Regions from separate parts of the Streptomyces sp. NPDC055632 genome, predicted to be linked through region 4. Evidence: riboswitches for the same ligand, from Rfam matches in the RefSeq annotation. Region 4 holds a riboswitch; each other region holds the start of a gene.

Region 1 (4,392 bases), on a different contig from region 4:
GCGGAGCGGGTGGTGCCGAGCTCGGCGGCCAGGGCGGGCACGGCCGGGTCGGAGAGCGTGCAGAGCACCTCGTTGTCGGCGGGCAGCCGCTTGCGGGTGACGCCGCTGGCGACCATCCGCGCGTCGCAGAGGATCGGCGCGCCGGCCCGCAGCGCGGCGCGGGCGCTCGCGACGACGCCCGGCGAGTACGCGATGTCCTGGACGAGGTCCGTCATGCCGCAGGCGTGGATCATCCGGACCGCCACCTGGGCGACGTCGGCGGGCAGGCCCGTGAGGTCCGCCTCGGCGCGGATCGTGGCAAAGGAGCGGCGGTAGATCTCCGTGCCGTCCTTCTCGTAGTCGAACATCCTGTTCTCGCTCATCTCGTTGTGCGGGGCGCGGTACGGGCCGTGGTGACCGCGGGGGCCAGTTCGGTACGGGGGACGGGGGCGCCGTCGACCAGGTAGCCGCCGCCGGGGGCGGCGAGGACGTCGATCCAGTCGCCGTGCGGGTGTCCGCAGCGGCGCTCGCACCCGGAGTAGTGGACGGGCAGGCCGGGACGGCCGGGGACCGCGTCCGCCCGGACGTCCGCGAGGGACTTGGCGCAGCCGGGCCGCCCGGTGCAGGCGCTGACGCCGATCCAGGGGGAGTCGGGCCGGGTGATCAGTCCGGCCGCGTCGAGCGCGGGCGTCCGGTCGGGCCCGGCGCCGACGACGACGGCTCCGCGCCAGGGCGTGAGCCGCACCTCGTCGGCGGGCAGCAGGGCCCGCAGCTGGGCGGCGGTGAGGCGGCCGAGAGGGGCGAGCACGTGGAGGGAGGCGGGGCCGAGGGGGCCGGGGACGGGCGGCGGCCCCTGCGGCAGGACCGGCTCGGGCACCTCTTCCGCCGCTGTCCCGGCCGCCGCGAGTGCTTCCGGTACGCCGGCCCCGTGGCCCTCCGGCAGCTCCCGTACGCGCCAGGCGCCGGTGCCGGCCGCGCGGGCGGCGGAGAGGAAGGCGCGGGCGGCGGCGAGGGCGGCGCGGGGCGCGTCGTCGGCGGCGACGCGCACGGCCCGGCCGCCCAGGTGCAGGAGCGCGGTGCGGGGGTCCACTGCGACCAAGGTCACATCCCCGCCGAGGCCGGTGACGTCGCCGCGGCCGTCGTCCAGGACGAAGAGGAAACGGCCCGAGAGCGCGGCGGCCCAGGGCGCGGCGCAGAGCCGTTCGTCCAGCTCGCGGGCCCACAACTGCACGTCGGCGGCGCCGAGTCCGTCGAGGCCCGCGGCCGGGGAGGCCACGATGTTGCGGACGCGCTCGTGGGTGGGCGAGGGCAGCAGGCCCGCCTCCGCCAGGAGCGCCGCGAGCTCCGCCCCGCAGCCGTCCGCCAAGCCGCGCAGCTCGGCGTTCCCGCGCGAGGTGACGCTGATCCGCCCGTCCCCCAGGGCCTCGGCGGCGTCCGCCAGGACCTCCACCTGACGCGCCGTCAACCTTCCTGCGGGCAGCCGCAGTCGGGCCAGGTGTCCGTCGTCGGCGGAGTGCAGCCGCAGCGCCCCGGGGCAGGCGTCGCCGCGCTCCCGCACACGGGGTGCGCCGGGGGCGGGCGTCGGGGGCGGGACGGGCGGCATGGCGGCGAGCATACCCACGGGAAACCGGCGGTCGACGGGGTGTGACCAGCCTGACTCGGGGCGCCCGGGCGGGGGCGCGAGGACCGGCTTCCCACGAGTGGGGAGGTGGGGGCGGGGGGCCGGCTTTCCGGGAGTCGGCGGGGGCGCGAGGGCCGGCTTTCCGCGCGTCGGACAGGCGCGGGCCGGCCCGGCACGCTCCGGCCCGGTCCCGGCCCGGTGCCGGTGTGATCCGCCCGACCCTCCCGCTCCCTCCGGCGTCCGGAGCTCACGATCTAGGATGCAAGCGGCATGGGGTCCCAGGACCCCGGGGAGGAAGCCCGGTGAGATTCCGGCGCGGTCCCGCCACTGTGAGCCGGCCCGGTGTTCTCGGGCCGGTGAGTCAGGAACTCCTGCCGTCCACACGACCACCCGGGGCGCGGACAACCCCGAGGAAGGCCTGCGCTCGCCATGCTTCTGCTGCTGTCGCACTCCGACACCGACCTGCTCAGCGCCCGCGCGGCCGGCGGACCGGTGGAGTATCGGTTCGCCAACCCCGCCCGGCTCCCGCTCGCCGATCTCGACGGGCTCCTCGACGGCGCCGAACTCGTCGTCGTCCGGCTCCTCGGCGGGCTCCGTTCCTGGCAGGACGGGCTCGACGCGATCCGCGCCGCCGGGAAGCCGGTCGTCGTGCTCAGCGGTGAGCAGGCGCCCGACGCGCAGCTCATGGAGGCGTCCACCGTGCCCGTCGGCGTCGCCACCGAGGCGCACGCCTACCTGGCGCACGGCGGCCCCGCCAACCTGGAGCAGCTCGCCCGCTTCCTCTCCGACACCGTCCTGCTCACCGGCCACGGTTTCGAGGCCCCGGCCGCCGCCCCGACCTGGGGCCCGCTGGAGCGCACCCCGAAGGCCACCGAGGGCCCGACGATCGCCGTGCTCTACTACCGCGCCCACCACATGAGCGGCAACACCGCCTTCGTCGGCGCCCTGTGCGAGGCGATCGAGGACGCCGGCGCGCGGGCCCTCCCGCTGTACGTGGCCTCCCTGCGCGCCCCCGAGACGGAGCTGCTCGACACCCTCCGCACCGCCGACGCGATCGTCACCACCGTCCTCGCGGCGGGCGGCACCAAGCCCGCCGAGGCGCAGGCCGGCGGCGACGAGGAGGCCTGGGACGCGGGGGCGCTCGCCTCGCTCGACGTGCCGATCCTCCAGGCCCTCTGCCTGACCGGCTCGCGGTCCGCGTGGGAGGAGAACGACGAGGGCCTCTCCCCGCTGGACGCCGCCAGCCAGGTCGCCGTCCCCGAGTTCGACGGGCGCCTGATCACCGTCCCGTTCTCCTTCAAGGAGATCGATGAGGACGGCCTGCCCGCGTACGTGGCGGACACCGAGCGCGCGGCCCGCGTCGCCGGGATCGCCGTGCGGCACGCCCGCCTCCGGCACATCCCGAATGCCGAGAAGAGGCTCGCGCTCGTCCTCTCCGCGTACCCCACCAAGCACTCCCGCATCGGCAACGCCGTCGGTCTCGACACCCCGGCCTCCGCCGTCTCCCTCCTTCGCCGGCTGATCGAGGAGGGCTACGACTTCGGGCCCGCCGAGGACCTCCCCGGCCTGGTCTCGGGCGACGGCGACGAGCTGATCTACGCCCTCATCGAGGCCGGCGGCCACGACCAGGACTGGCTGACCGAGGAGCAGTTGGCCAAGAACCCGGTCCGGATCCCGGCCGCCGACTACAAGCGCTGGTACGCGACCCTCCCCGAGGAGCTGCGCACCCACGTCGAGGAGCACTGGGGCCCGGCGCCCGGCGAGATGTTCCTCGACCGGTCGCGGAACCCGGAGGGCGACATCGTGCTCGCCGCCCTGCGGCGCGGGAACCTCCTCGTCCTCATCCAGCCGCCGCGCGGCTTCGGCGAGAACCCGATCGCGATCTACCACGACCCCGACCTCCCGCCGTCCCACCACTACCTGGCCGCCTACCGCTGGATCGCGGCCCGCGCCGAGGACGGCGGCTTCGGCGCCGACGCCATGGTCCACCTGGGCAAGCACGGCAACCTGGAGTGGCTGCCCGGCAAGAACGCCGGCCTGTCCGCCGCCTGCGGCCCGGACGCGGCCCTCGGCGACCTGCCGCTGGTCTACCCGTTCCTGGTCAACGACCCGGGCGAGGGCACCCAGGCCAAGCGGCGCGTGCACGCCACCCTGGTCGACCACCTGGTGCCGCCGATGGCCCGCGCCGACTCGTACGGCGACATCGCGCGCCTGGAGCAGCTCCTCGACGAGTACGCGCAGATCTCCTCCATGGACCCGGCGAAGCTGCCCGCGATCCGCGCCCAGATCTGGACCCTGATCCAGGCCGCCAAGCTCGACCACGACCTCGGTCTGGAGGAGCGCCCGGAGGACGACGGCTTCGACGACTTCCTGCTCCACGTCGACGGCTGGCTGTGCGAGGTCAAGGACGCCCAGATCCGCGACGGCCTGCACGTCCTCGGCGGCGCCCCGGCCGGCGAGGCCCGGGTCAACCTGGTCCTCTCCATCCTGCGCGCCCGCCAGATCTGGGGCGGCACGCAGGCGCTGCCCGGTCTGCGCGAGGCCCTGGGCCTGGACGAGTCGGCCGCGACCCGCACCACCGCCGACGAGGCGGAGGCGAAGGCGCGCGAGCTCGTCGAGGCGATGGAGGCGGCGGACTGGGCGGTGGACGCGGTCGAGTCGGTCGCGGCCGACCACGGCCCCGACGTCCGGGCCGTGCTGCGGTTCGCCGCCGAACAGGTCGTGCCGCGTCTGGCCGCCACCACCGACGAGCTGGCGCACGCCGTGCACGCGCTCAACGGCGGCTTCGTGCC
Region 2 (4,392 bases), on a different contig from region 4:
GTAGGTGTCGAGCAGCGTCAGGTAGAACTGGACGTGCACGGCCTCCTCGAAGAGCTGCCGGCTCAGGTAGAGCCGCGCCTCGGGGGAGTTGATGTGCTTGTAGAGCGTCAGGACCAGGTTGTTCGAGACGATCGAGTCGCCCGTCGCGAAGAACGCGACCAGACGGCCGATCATGTGCTGCTCGGCCGGGGTCAGCTTGGCGAGGTCGGCGACGTCCGAGTGGAGGTCGACCTCCTCGACGGTCCAGGTGTTCTTGATCGCGTCCCGGTAGCGCTCGTAGAAGTCCGGGTAGCGCATGGGACGGAGGGTGAGTTCGAAGCCCGGGTCGAGCAGGTTCTTCTCGGTGGAGCTCATTACTGGCAGGCCTCGCAGGACTCGGGGTTTTCCAGGGAGCAGGCGACCGCGTCGGGGTCGGCGGCCTGCTGGACGGGAATGGGCGCGGCGGCGGCCGTCGACGCCTGGGCGGCGCGGGCGATCCGGGTGGCCGGGCGGGAGCGCAGGTAGTACGTCGTCTTGAGGCCCTGCTTCCAGGCGTACGCGTACATCGACGACAGCTTGCCGATGGTGGGCGTCTCCAGGAACAGGTTCAGCGACTGCGACTGGTCCAGGAACGGGGTGCGGGCGGCGGCCATGTCGATCAGGCCGCGCTGCGGGATCTCCCAGGCCGTGCGGTACAGCTCGCGCACCTCGGCCGGCACCCAGGTGAAGCCCTGCACCGAGCCGTTGGAGTCGCGCAGCGCCTCACGGGTCTGCGCGTCCCAGACGCCGAGCCTCTTCAGCTCGTCGACCAGGTACGAGTTGACCTGGAGGAACTCGCCCGACAGCGTCTCGCGCTTGAACAGGTTGGAGACCTGCGGCTCGATGCACTCGTACACGCCGGCGATCGAGGCGATCGTCGCGGTCGGCGCGATGGCGAGGAGGAGGCTGTTGCGCATGCCGACGGCGGCGATCCGCTCGCGCAGCGCGGTCCAGCGCTCCGGCCAGTTCAGCTCCACGTCGTAGTGGTCGGGGTGCAGCACGCCGCGGGCGGCGCGGGTCTTCTCCCAGGCCGGGAGCGGGCCGTTGCGCTCGGCCAGGTCGGCGGAGGCCTCGTACGCGGCGAGCATGATCCGCTCGGCGATCCGGGTGGAGAGCGCCCGCGCCTCGGGGGAGTCGAAGGGCAGCTTCAGCTGGAAGAAGACGTCCTGGAGGCCCATGGCGCCCAGGCCGACCGGACGCCAGCGGGAGTTGGAGCGGCCCGCCTGCTCGGTCGGGTAGAAGTTGATGTCGACGACCCGGTCGAGGAAGGTGACGGCCGTGCGGACGGTCGCGTCCAGGCGCTCCCAGTCGATGTCCGAACCGACCACGAACGCGCCGAGGTTGACCGAGCCCAGGTTGCAGACCGCGGTCTCGCCGTCGTCCGTGACCTCCAGGATCTCCGTGCAGAGGTTGGAGGAGTGGACGGTGTGGCCGGGCTCGGCGGTCTGGTTGGCCGTCCGGTTCGAGGCGTCCTTGAAGGTCATCCAGCCGTTGCCGGTCTGGGCCAGGGTCCGCATCATCCGGCCGTACAGGTCGCGGGCCGGCATCGTCTTGCGGGCCAGGCCGGCCGCCTCGGCCTTGCGGTAGGCGGCGTCGAACTCCTCGCCCCACAGGTCCACGAGCTCGGGCACGTCCGAGGGGGAGAACAGCGACCACTCGGCGTCGGCGTTCACGCGGCGCATGAACTCGTCCGGGATCCAGTGCGCCAGGTTCAGGTTGTGCGTGCGGCGCTGGTCCTCGCCCGTGTTGTCGCGGAGCTCCAGGAACTCCTCGATGTCCGCGTGCCAGGTCTCCAGGTAGACGGCGGCGGCGCCCTTGCGGCGGCCGCCCTGGTTCACGGCGGCGACGGAGGCGTCCAGGGTCTTCAGGAACGGCACGATGCCGTTGGAGTGCCCGTTGGTGCCCCGGATCAGCGAACCGCGGGCGCGGATGCGGGAGTACGAGAGGCCGATGCCGCCCGCGTGCTTCGAGAGGCGCGCGACCTGGTGGTAGCGGTCGTAGATGGAGTCCAGCTCGTCCTGCGGGGAGTCCAGGAGGTAGCAGGAGGACATCTGCGGGTGGCGGGTGCCGGAGTTGAAGAGCGTGGGGGAGGACGGCAGGTAGTCCAGCCGGCTCATCAGGCCGTACAGCGCGGCCACTTCGTCGAGCGCGCGGACGCCCTCGTCCTCGGCCAGACCGCAGGCGACGCGCAGCATGAAGTGCTGCGGGGTCTCGATCACCTTGCGGGTGATCGGGTGGCGCAGCAGGTAGCGCGAGTAGAGGGTGCGCAGGCCGAAGTAGCCGAAGCGGTCGTCGCCGGCGCGGTCGATCGTGGCGTCGAGGCGGTCGGCGTGCAGCGCGACGAACTCGGCGGTGCGGTCGGCGATCAGGCCCTCGCGGTGCCCGACGACGACCGAGGAGGAGAAGTCGACCGAGCCCTGGGAGGCCGCCTCGTCCGCGATGGTGATGGTGAGGAGCCGGGCGGCGAGCCGGGAGTACGCCGGGTCCTCGGCGATCAGGCCGGCGGCCGCCTCGGTGGCCAGCTCGCGCAGCTCCGCCTCGTCCGCGGCGGCGCTGCGGCCGCGGAGCGCGGCGGCGGCGACCTTGCCGGGGTCGGTGTCGGGGAGATCGGCGGTGAGGTCGGTCAGGGTCCGCAGCAGTACGGTCCCGGGACCGTCGCTCTCGACCGCGGAAGCCTCGGCCGAAGCCGGATCGGCGGGCGCGATGGTCACGTGGGGGCTCTCCCTCGCTCGGCTCGGGGCCTCGGCGGGGGCAGGCGGACGGGCGGGCGTCCAGGCATGACGCGCCGCGTCCACCGGCCCACTCCGCGAGGCCCGGACGTCTGTGGCACCCGGAACGGAAGGACCGGGCGCGCTGTCGGCAGGTGTTCGGACTCACTCCGGACGAAACCGCACGAAGTACACCGTTGCGGGACAGTTCCGGATTCGCGCCGGATTCCCCTGCGTCGACAGCGAGGACGAGCATACATGTGGGGGGCGCCGCTCGTGGCACCCCCCACATGTTGTGTCGCCCCCTGGACGGGACTTGGGGTCAGAACTCCAGGGAGTAGGTGCGCAGAGAGTGATCGGGGATGGGCTCCCAGTCCCGGTGCGGGGTGCGGACGAAGCCCGTCCGCTCGTAGATCCGGTGCGCGGAGACCATCGCGGCGTCCGTGGAGAGCACGATCCTGGCGCACCCCGGAAGGGCCCGCGCCCGGTCGACACAGGCCCGTACGAGCGCCTCGCCGACGCCCCGGCCGCGGGCCTCCCGGGCGACCGCGAGCATCCGGAACTCGGCCTCGCCGGCCACCGCGATGTCGGCCCACGGGGTGCCGCCCCGGGCGAAGGTCACCCCGCCGACGATCCGCCCCGCCGCGTCCCCGGTGTCCTCCGCGACGAGGACCTCGCTCTCGCGGGCCCGCCGCTCCGTGTCCCGCAGCACGGCCAGATAGGAGTCCTCGGCCCCGTACTTCAGCAGTCCGTCGTCCAGATAGGTGCGTCCGGTCAGTTCGCCGAGCACCTCGTACTCCTCGGGCCGTACCGCCCTGATCGTGAAGTCCATGGGGGAAGTGTGCACGCCGGGGACGCGACGGGGCCCGGGGCCTCCTGGCGGAGGTCCCGGGCCCTTTCGGCGCGACCGGTGTCAGTGGGTGGGCGCGGTGGCCTTCTCCATCTCGGTCTGCACGCCGGGGTCGCCGGCGTCGGCGGTGTAGTCCGACGGGGAGGTCTCGTCGATGCCCTCGGGGGCCTTGAGGGCCTTGAGGACGAAGGTGAGGACCACGGTGACCACGACGTTGAGGACGAAGGCGGTGAGGCCGATGTAGCCGATCTCGCCGATGCCCGGGATCTCGGCGGAGGAGCCGCCGAAGTGCTTCTGCTTCGGAGTGGACACGTTGTAGGCGGCGATAGTGCCGTACAGCATGCCGACAGCCCACCCTGCGAGCAGGGCCCAGCGGTGGAACCAGCGGGTGAAGAGCCCTCCTACCAGGGCGGGGAAGGTCTGGAGGATCCAGATGCCGCCGAGGAGCTGGAAGTTGATCGCGACCGTCTTGTCCATGGTGAGGACGAACACGAGGGCGCCGACCTTGACCAGAAGCGAGACGATCTTGGAGACCTTGGTCTCCTGGGCCGGGGTCGCGTCCGGCTTGATGAAGTCCTTGTAGATGTTCCTGGTGAAGAGGTTGGCGGCGGCGATCGACATGATCGCGGCCGGGACGAGCGCGCCGATGCCGATCGCGGCGAACGCGACGCCCGCGAACCAGTCCGGGAACATGGTCTCGAAGAGCTGCGGAATGGCGAGCTGGCCGTTCTCGACCTTGATCCCTGCGGCGATCGCCATGAAGCCCAGCAGTGCCAGCAGACCCAGCATCAGCGAGTACAGCGGCAGGATCGTGGT
Region 3 (4,392 bases), on a different contig from region 4:
GGCGAGGCGCCGGGCGACGGTCCTGCGGCCGAGGCCGGCCAGCGGGTCGCCGTCGAGGGTGACGACCCCGGAGTCGGGGGCGAGGACGCCGGCGAGGAGCCGCAGGAGCGTGGACTTGCCGGAGCCGTTGGGGCCGAGGAGGCCGGTGACGGTCCCGGGGACCGGGGCGACGCTGACGCCGTCGAGGACGAGGACGCCGCCGGCGGTGCGCGAGACCCGGTCGGCGCGGAGGCCCGTGCCCGTGTCTTCTCCGGTGGGGGTCATCGCGTGCTCCTCGTGCTGCGCGTGCGGTGGAGGACGAGGACGAAGGCCGGTACGCCGATCAGCGAGGTCACCACGCCCACCGGCACCTCCTGGGGGTCGAGGACGGTGCGGGCGAGCGTGTCGGCCCAGACCAGGAAGACCGCTCCGGCCAGGGCGGTGACCGGCAGGAGCCGGGCGTGCCCGGGGCCGGTGAGCGCGCGGGCGGCGTGCGGCAGGACGAGTCCGACGAAGCCGATGGCCCCGGCGGCGGAGACCAGGGCGGCCGTCAGGAGGGCGGTGACGCACAGGAGGACGAGCCGGGTCCGGGCGACGGAGACGCCGAGCGAGGCGGCGGCCTCCTCGCCGAAGGCGAACGCGTCCAGGGTCCGCGCGTGTCCCAGGCAGGTCGTCAGGGCCGCCGCGAGGACCGCGAGGCACACCCACACGTCGGTCCAGCCGGCCCCGGCGAGCGAGCCGAGCAGCCAGAAGAGGACGCCCCGGGTGGTCTCCGCGTCGGCGGCCGTCATCACGACGAAGGAGGTGAGGGCGGAGAAGAGCTGCATGGCGGCGACCCCGGAGAGGACCACGCGGTCCGTCGAGCCGCCGAGGGTGTGGCTGAGCAGCAGCACGAGCGCGAAGGAGCAGACCGCCCCGAGGAACGCCCCGCCGGTGACGGAGAGGACTCCCCCGCCGACCCCGAGGACGACGACCGCGACCGCGCCGGTCGAGGCGCCGGAGGAGACGCCGAGGACGAAGGGGTCGGCGAGCGGGTTGCGCAGCAGCGACTGCATCACCGCGCCGCAGAGGGCGAGCCCGGCGCCGCAGACGGCGGCCAGGAGGGTGCGGGGCAGCCGCAGGTCCCAGACGATCCCGTCCCGGATCGGGGAGAGCGCCGGGGCGCCGCCGCCGAGGTGGGCGGCGACCGTCGCCCACACGTCGGCGACGCCGATGCGGGCCGGGCCGATGGTGATCGCCGCGGCGACCGACGCGGCCAGGAGGGCGAGTCCGGCCGCCGTCCACAGCAGGGCCGCGGCTCCCTTCCGTACCGAAGCGGCAGCCGGAGAGGTGGTGGTCACTTGGCGAGGCCGTACGAGCGGAGCGCCGCCGCCACCTTCTCGACGGCCTCGACGGTGCGGATCGTGGGGTTGAGCGCCTGGCCGCTGAGGAGCACGTACCGCTTGTTCCTGACCGCCGTCATGGTGCGGGTGACCGGGTCGGACTCCAGGAACTCGATCTTCTTGGCGGCGCTCTCGGCCGACTGCGAGCGGCGGGTGAGGTCGCCGATGACGAGGACGTCGGGGTCGCGGTCGGCGACGGTCTCCCAGTTGATCTGGGGCCACTCCTCCTTGGTGTCGTCGAAGACGTTCTTCGCGCCCAGCTCGCGGGAGACGATGCCGGGGGCGCCGCAGCAGCCCGCCATGTAGGGCGCCTCGGAGTTGGCGAACCAGTAGAGGACCGTGGCGTCCCCGAAGCCTCCGCCCGAAGCGGCCTTCGTCACACGGGCCTTGAGCTCCGCGACGAGCTTCTCGCCGCGCTCCGGCACCGCGAAGATCCGGGCCAGGTCGCGGATCTCGCCGTAGACCGTCTCCATGGTGAGCGGTTGGACGCGGACGCCGTCGCCGTCGCCGCTGTTGTCCTTGCCGACGCAGTCGGTGGGCGAGAGGTAGGTGGGGACGCCGAGCTGCTCGAACCGCTCGCGGGCCGCCACCCCGCCCTTGCCGAGGGTGTACGCGAAGGAGGCGGCGGCGAAGTCGGGTTCGGCGTCGAGGACCTTCTCGAAGGAGGGGTAGCGGTCGGCGAGGCGCGGGACCCCGGCGTTCTCCTCCTCCAGCCCCTTGAGGACGGGGTCCGTCCAGGTGCCGGTGCCCACCATGCGGTCGGCGAGGCCGAGGGAGAGCATGATCTCCGCCGCGCCCTGGTCGAGGGCGACGGCCCGCTCCGGCGCGCGCTCGACGCGGACGGGCCGTCCGCAGTTGTCGTCGAGGGTGACCGGGTACCCGGTCTTCGCCTCCCCGGCGCCGCCCGCGGGCCGGACGGGGGCGGGGGTGGTCCCCGCGCCGCAGCCGGTGGCGGTCAGGAGCAGGGCTCCGGTCAGGAACAGCACGGCGGAGCGGACGGGGTGTGCGAGCGGCACGGGACTTCCTCTGCGGCCACGGCTCATGCGCGGAGCCTGTCGTACGGTGCTCCCCGGGCGGGCGTGCGCCGGGGCCGCCAGCAGGTCTTCGGACTCGGGGTCGGCCGGACGGGGCGCCTTCCCGGGCCGTCGTCGTCGCCGCCCAGTGGCCGATGCTCCGCCCGTCGCCCTCACCGCTGCGCGTCAGTTCCGGTCTCGCACCGGATTCCCTGACCCGTGCACGCACCCGTTCGGGCGCGTACAAAGGTGCGACTGGCCCCGGCACAGTACCACCGGGCCGGGGGCGTGCCCCGGGGCGCGGTCGGCGTCAGAGGCGCAGCTCCCTGGCCTCGAAGCGGCCGTCCCCGAGGACCAGGACGAAGGAGACCTGCTGCCCCTCGGAGACGGTCCGGCTCTCGTCCTCGATGTCCTCCGCGCTGAACCAGACCTGGTCCTGGGAGCCGACGGGGACGACGAACCCGTATCCCCCGAGACGGTTGAAGGACCGCACGAACCCTTTGCTCCTGCCTTCCACGGCTGCCTCCTCCTCGGCGTCGGCGACGCGGGCGAGGGGTGTCCCGGCCGGGTCCGGCCGCGTCCGCGTCTCAGGGGAGGTGTACCCCGCCCGTCCGCGCTTCGCCCGTCGGCGGGCGGGCGGTGCGCGAGCACTCCCGGGGATCTCGTAGAATATTCAACAGAGGTCCGGTGTCGGAGATCCCCCGTGTTCGACACCGGGCCTCGTCGTGCGTCCGGCGCCTTCCGGAGGGGGCGGGGCGTCCCTCAGCGGCCGCCGGGGTACGAGATCCTCGCCGTGATCCTGGCGATGCGCGCCGCCGTCTCGGCGGGCGGGGCCACCGGCTGGACGATGTGGCTGACGGTGAGCCGGACGACCGTCTCGACGGCGAGCCCGCGCGACTCATCGTCCACCTCGGGCCAGGCCTCGGTCGCGTACGCGTGGAGCATCGCCATGGCCGTGCCGAAGACCGGCTCCGCGCGGGTGGTGAGGTAGGCGAGGAGGTCGTCCTCGCCGCCCCGCGCCGCGACCAGGACGCTCTTGATGAGGGGGTTGTCCACGGTCTGCTGGAGCGTGTAGCCGACGCCGGCCGCCGCCGCTGCCTCCAACTCGCCCCGGTGGGAGTCGAGTTCGCGCTCGATGCCGATCAGGAAGCCCTCCAGCTCGCGCTGGACCAGGGCGTTGCCGATGGCCTCCTTCGCACCGAACTCGTTGTAGAGGGTCTGGCGGCTGATGCCGGCGGCCCGCGCGATGGAGGTCATGCGCAGCCCGCTCCAGCCCTCGGCGGCGACGAGGCGGTAGGCGGCGTCGAGCACCTGCTCGCGCAGCAGGGACCGGACGCTCTCGCGGAAACGTGTCATCGTGCCCCCACTTTATCCACGGGGAACCGCCCCGAGGAGGGGTGCGCGGGGGCCGGTCCGGGACCGGCCCCCGGGCCGGGGCGGGGCGGGTTCAGAGCGCGGTGCCGCCCGTCACGTCCACGTACTGGCCGGTGATCCAGCGGGCGTCGTCGGAGACGAGGAAGGCGACCACGTCCGCCACGTCGGCGGGCGTCCCGAGCCGGTTGAAGACCGAGAGCGCGGCGAGGGCGGCGCTCGCCTCGGGCGTCGCCCGGCGCCGCGCGTTCATGTCCGTCGCGATGTAGCCGGGGGCCACGGCGTTGACCGTGATGCCCCGGGGCCCCAGCTCCTTGGCGAGGGCGAGGGTCATCGTGTCGACGGCCCCCTTGGTCATCGCGTACGTGACGGAGTCGGGAAAGGCGTGCCGCGTCGCCGCCGAGGAGATGTTGACGATCCGGCCGCCGTCGCGCAGCCGACCGAGGCCCTGCTGGACGAGGAAGAGCGGGGCCCTCACGTTGATCGCGAACAGCCGGTCGAAGGTCTCGGTGGTGAGCTGGTGGATGCGGCCGGAGCCGCTCGCGCCCGCGTTGTTGACGAGGACGTCGAACCCGGGCCCCTCGCCCAGCTCCGCGAGGCCGGCGTCCAGGGCGGCGTAGAACACGTCGACGGCGTCCGGCGCCGCC
Region 4 (4,392 bases):
ACGGTGATCATGCTGTACGCGTTCAGGACGCCGATCGCGTCGACGACCCCGGCCGGCGCGTCCTCGTCGTCCAGGAGCCCGGTGGGGATGCCGTCGGGCGCGTACCAGGCCAGGGTGCGCAGCATGTCGGCGGCCTGCGGCCGCCGTTCGCGGATGTCGTCCAGGGTGACGCGCCAGATGCGGGCGATGGTGCGTTCGTGGACGGTGAAGCCCTCGCCGCCCCGCTGGTACAGCGGGCCGGGGTTCCGCCGGAGCAGGCCCAGGTACGCGCCCGGGGTCAGCAGGGGGTTCTGGGCGAGGTAGGCGGCGGCCTGTTCGACGGCCAGGGGGAGATGGCCCAGGTCCGCGCAGAGTTCGGCCGCTCCGGAGAGGTCCCGGCCGCCGCCGACGGTCGCGATGCGGGTGAGCAGGGCCAGCGATTCGTCCGGTCGCAGGACGTCGAGCCGGATGACCTCGCCGGCGTCGTGCCACACCGTGGCGAGCCTGCTGGTGACGAGAAAACGCCCGTGGGGCAGGCGGGCCAGGAGCGGGGCGATGTCGGCGACGTGGTTGACGTTGTCCAGGACGAGCAGCCAGCCGCTGTGCGTGGCCAGCCACTGCATCCCGTTCTCGGCCAGGGCTTCCACCGTCAGCGCCTTGGAGACGGCGGGCTGCAGGGCGGTGGCGAGGGCGGCCAGGCCCCGTTCCACGCCCGCCGCGCTGTCGGCGGACATCCACCGGACGGGCGCGAGACGGTGCCTGCGGGCCCGGGTGGCCGCCCAGTGCGCGACCAGCGTGCTCTTGCCGACCCCGCCGAGTCCGTGCACGGCATGGAGCCCCACGCCGCCGTTCCTCTTCATGGCGGCGTCGAGGCGGTCGAGTTCGGCGGTGCGCCCCACGAAGCGGGTGGTGCGGTACGGCGGGTTGTCCAGTCCGGGCCGGGCCTTGACCTCGGACACGGGCCGCACCGCCTCCGGCGGGAGCACCACGCCGGAATGGGCGTGGTAGATGCCCGTGACGGCGATGCCGCCGTGCGTCGCGCTCGCGTTCCCGCTGCCCGTCACCCGCTGTGCGGGGGTGACGCCGCCCTCCGTGCCCCCGGCCGGGGTGTGCGTGCCGGGATCGTGCCCTCTGCTCCATCGCCACCTGGCCATACCGAGGTCCCGGCCGTCTACTCGGTCACGATGCCGCTGACCGCGCTGGACCCCGCGCCGACGGCCTCCGCGTCCCCGGTGTTCACGGCTCGTGCGGCGCGCCCGTCGCCCGACCGCCTCACCCCGGTCACGGCGCTGCCGCCGTCCCGCGCCAGCGCGTTCCCGGTCGCCAGGGCCGTGTCGGCCTCCGGGTCGGCGACGAGGGCCGACAGGGCGCGCAGGTCCCGGACCGCCCGCTCCCGGTCCCCCGCGTCGAGGGATGCGAGCAGGACCTCGAACCGCTCCTGCCACACCCCTTCCTGGCGCGACAGCTCCCGGTCCGGATCCGTGGCGGCGCCCGGCTCGAGCGCCCGGGCCGTCCGGTCCAGCCGCTCCAGTTCGGCCCGCCCCCGCTCCGCGTCACCGCGGCCGAACAGTTCGGCGACCCGCTGCCGCACCGCGTGCCAGGCGTCGGTGCCGGCGGCCTGGACCACCGCCCCGCCGCCCGCCGCGGCCAACGCGGTCAAAGCCTCGGTCAGCAAAGCCCCCACCCGCCCCTCACGTCGCCCCGCCTCTTCTCCCCAGCAACGTACAGGCCCGCTGCCGTACATGGGGTGCGGTTCGAGCCAGTCGGAGCCTTCCGCCAAGGCTCGTCCGCACGGGCCCCGGCCGGGCCGGGAGGGCGTGGCCCGGCCTCGGATCAGGGGCGTCGGGCGAGGGGTACGGACTCCCCGCCCGGCCGGCGGCGACGCGCGGAACGACCCCGTCGGAGTGCGGCGTAGGCTGGTCGCGCAGCTGGTTCGCCCCCGTCCGCCAGGCGGGATGCGTCGCAAGAGGGAACCCGGTGGGAATCCGGGACTGCCCCGCAGCGGTGAGCGGGAACGACCGCCGTCATACGCACTGGCCCCGGGAAGGGGCTGGGAAGCGACGGCCAGTAGGTGTCCTCCGGACCGGTCCGGTGGGCGCGCCCGCGAGTCCGAAGACCTGCCCGCCGCCCGCGCGCCCACACCCCGTGCGCGCGGAACAGCCCCGCCGCGACTCGCGAAGGAGAGTTGACGTGGCCGATCCCACCGTCACCAGCCCCGTTCCCGCCGCCCGTCCCGCCAAGACGCCGGACGACTCCCGGGTCGTCCTCGCCCACATCATGAGCGAGCACGACACCAACCTCTACGGCACCATCCACGGCGGCGTGATGATGAAGCTCATCGACGACGCCGCGGCGGCGGCCGCCGGGCGGCACGCCGACGGCCCGGCCGTCACCGTCTCCGTCGACCGGATGACCTTCCTCGCCCCCGTGCGGGCCGGAGACCTGCTCAGCGTCGAGGCCGGCCTCGAACGGGCCGGGCGGACGTCGATGACCGTCGGGGTCCGGGTGACCTCCGAGCGCTGGAACAGCACCGGCCCCGCCACCGAGGTGGCGACCGCCTTCCTGACCTTCGTCGCCGTCGACGCCGACGGCACCCCGCGCCCCGTCCCCGTCCTCGACGTACCGCTGCCCGGCCTGTCCTGACCGGGCGGACCGCCGCCCCGGCCGTGCGCGGTCACGACCGGAGCGGCGGTCTCCGCGCCCACGGGCGTCGAGCGCCGGGCCCGGACCCCGCCGACCGCCCGCAACCCCGGCGCACGGCCGGCGGACCCGTTCCACGACGGAAACGACCAAGGAGCACCATGACGTCGAGCGACACCCCCAGGCATCTCACGGTCATCGGCATCGGATCCGGGGACCCCGACCAGTTGACGCTCGCGGCGGTGAAGGCCATGCGCCGGACCGACGTGTTCTTCGTCCTCGACAAGGGCCGGGAGAAGTCCTCCCTCGTACGCCTCCGGCGGGACATGCTCGACGAGCACGTCACCGGGCCCTACCGGGTCGTCGAGGCGGAGGACCCGTGGCGCGACCGCTCCCAGGAGGAGTCCGTCCCGTACGCGGAAGCCGTCCACGACTGGCGCCGTCGGCGCGCCGACGTCTGCGAGCGGCTGATCCGCGACGAGACGGCTCCCGGGCAGCGCGGGGCGTTCCTGGTGTGGGGCGACCCGTCCCTGTACGACAGCACGCTGGCGATCCTGGAGGACATCACGGCCCGGGGGAACGTGGCGTTCACGTACGACGTGGTCCCGGGGATCAGCAGCGTCTCCGCCCTCGCGGCGCGCCACCGCATCGGTCTGAACCGGGTCGGCCGGCCGATCCACGTCACGCCCGGGCGGCGGCTCCCCGAGACGGCCGGCAACGCCGACGGCGACATCGTCGTGATGCTCGACGCCCACGAGTCCTTCCGGCACATCGCCGGTGACACCACGTGGATCTACTGGGGCGCCTACATCGGCACGCCCGACGAGATCCTGATCTCGGGCCTGCTGTCCGAGGTCGCCGACGAGATCCGCCGCGCGCGGGCGGAGGCCAGGGAACGCCACGGATGGATCATGGACACCTATCTGCTGCGCCCCCACTCCGACGACGGCGACGACGACGACGGCGACGGCGACGGCGACGGCGACGCATGAGGCCTACGCCCGGTCGGCCCGCGGTTTCGGGGCGTCCTCCTCCTTCCGGAGGGGCCGGGGGGAGAAACGGACCGGGGCCTGGAAGCGGGCCTTGCGGGCGGCCCGGCGGAAGACCGTGAGGACCGCCGGTCCCGCGAGGACGACGCAGACGAAGTTGGTGACGGCTCGGCCCGTGTCCCAGCCGAGGGAGGTGGCCAGGTCGAAGGCCAGGTACCGCTGGAACTGCTCGGTGAACGGGAGCCCCGGGAGATAGGCGATGGAGCTGTTCGGATCGAGCGAGAACGGCCAGAAGGAGAGGTTCAGGAGGAAGCCGAAGAGGTAGCCGGAGAGCGAGCCGTACACCGCGAGCAGGGCGACCTCACGGCGCCCCGTGGCCTTCGGCAGGAAGCCCGCGAGCATGCCGACGAAGGCGCAGCCGAACATCTGGTACGGCATCCAGGGGCCGACGCCGCCGGTGATGAGGGCCGAGGCGAACAGGGACGTGCAGCCCAGGGTGAAGCCGAAGCCGGGGCCGTAGACCCGGCCCGCGAGCACGAGGACGAAGAACACCGTCTCGATCCCGGCCGTGCCCGCGCCGAGGGGGCGGATGGCGGCGTTGACCGCGGAGAGGACCCCCAGCATGGCCAGCGCCTTGGAGTCGATGCCGCCCTCGGCGATCTCGGAGATCACCACGCAGAGCACGATCACCAGGAGCACGCCGAAGATCAGCGGCGGGGCGTAGTGCGAGCCGAACTTGCCGGGCGCGACGAGGAACGGCCAGAAGAAGGCGACGACGCCGAGG

What was found. Region 4 has a riboswitch for cobalamin ahead of ACWGSR_RS34875 (acyl-CoA thioesterase). Riboswitches for the same ligand answer to the same signal wherever they lie in the genome.
Region 1: linked by a shared signal. The riboswitch ahead of cobN (cobaltochelatase subunit CobN) and the one ahead of ACWGSR_RS34875 (acyl-CoA thioesterase) in region 4 are both predicted to bind cobalamin.
Region 2: linked by a shared signal. The riboswitch ahead of ACWGSR_RS27100 (ribonucleoside-diphosphate reductase subunit alpha) and the one ahead of ACWGSR_RS34875 (acyl-CoA thioesterase) in region 4 are both predicted to bind cobalamin.
Region 3: linked by a shared signal. The riboswitch ahead of ACWGSR_RS09215 (ABC transporter substrate-binding protein) and the one ahead of ACWGSR_RS34875 (acyl-CoA thioesterase) in region 4 are both predicted to bind cobalamin.

Annotation. Positions count from the first base shown of each region.
Region 1 is NZ_JBSHHY010000002.1:373,311-377,702, forward strand. It holds gene ACWGSR_RS04280 (precorrin-8X methylmutase) at 1-362, opposite strand, end outside; gene ACWGSR_RS04285 (cobalamin biosynthesis protein CobG) at 359-1,594, opposite strand; cobalamin riboswitch at 1,853-1,990, shown strand; gene cobN (cobaltochelatase subunit CobN) at 2,030-4,392, shown strand, end outside.
Region 2 is NZ_JBSHHY010000025.1:55,017-59,408, forward strand. It holds gene ACWGSR_RS27095 (ribonucleotide-diphosphate reductase subunit beta) at 1-354, opposite strand, end outside; gene ACWGSR_RS27100 (ribonucleoside-diphosphate reductase subunit alpha) at 354-2,729, opposite strand; cobalamin riboswitch at 2,860-2,982, opposite strand; gene ACWGSR_RS27105 (GNAT family N-acetyltransferase) at 3,049-3,558, opposite strand; gene mctP (monocarboxylate uptake permease MctP) at 3,640-4,392, opposite strand, start outside.
Region 3 is NZ_JBSHHY010000005.1:6,311-10,702, reverse strand. It holds gene ACWGSR_RS09225 (ABC transporter ATP-binding protein) at 1-264, opposite strand, end outside; gene ACWGSR_RS09220 (FecCD family ABC transporter permease) at 261-1,319, opposite strand; gene ACWGSR_RS09215 (ABC transporter substrate-binding protein) at 1,316-2,377, opposite strand; cobalamin riboswitch at 2,454-2,634, opposite strand; gene ACWGSR_RS09210 (cold-shock protein) at 2,685-2,891, opposite strand; gene ACWGSR_RS09205 (TetR family transcriptional regulator) at 3,137-3,730, opposite strand; gene ACWGSR_RS09200 (SDR family NAD(P)-dependent oxidoreductase) at 3,822-4,392, opposite strand, start outside.
Region 4 is NZ_JBSHHY010000052.1:8,783-13,174, reverse strand. It holds gene ACWGSR_RS34885 (tetratricopeptide repeat protein) at 1-1,133, opposite strand, end outside; gene ACWGSR_RS34880 (hypothetical protein) at 1,151-1,639, opposite strand; cobalamin riboswitch at 1,892-2,118, shown strand; gene ACWGSR_RS34875 (acyl-CoA thioesterase) at 2,170-2,622, shown strand; gene cobF (precorrin-6A synthase (deacetylating)) at 2,781-3,611, shown strand; gene ACWGSR_RS34865 (ECF transporter S component) at 3,615-4,392, opposite strand, start outside.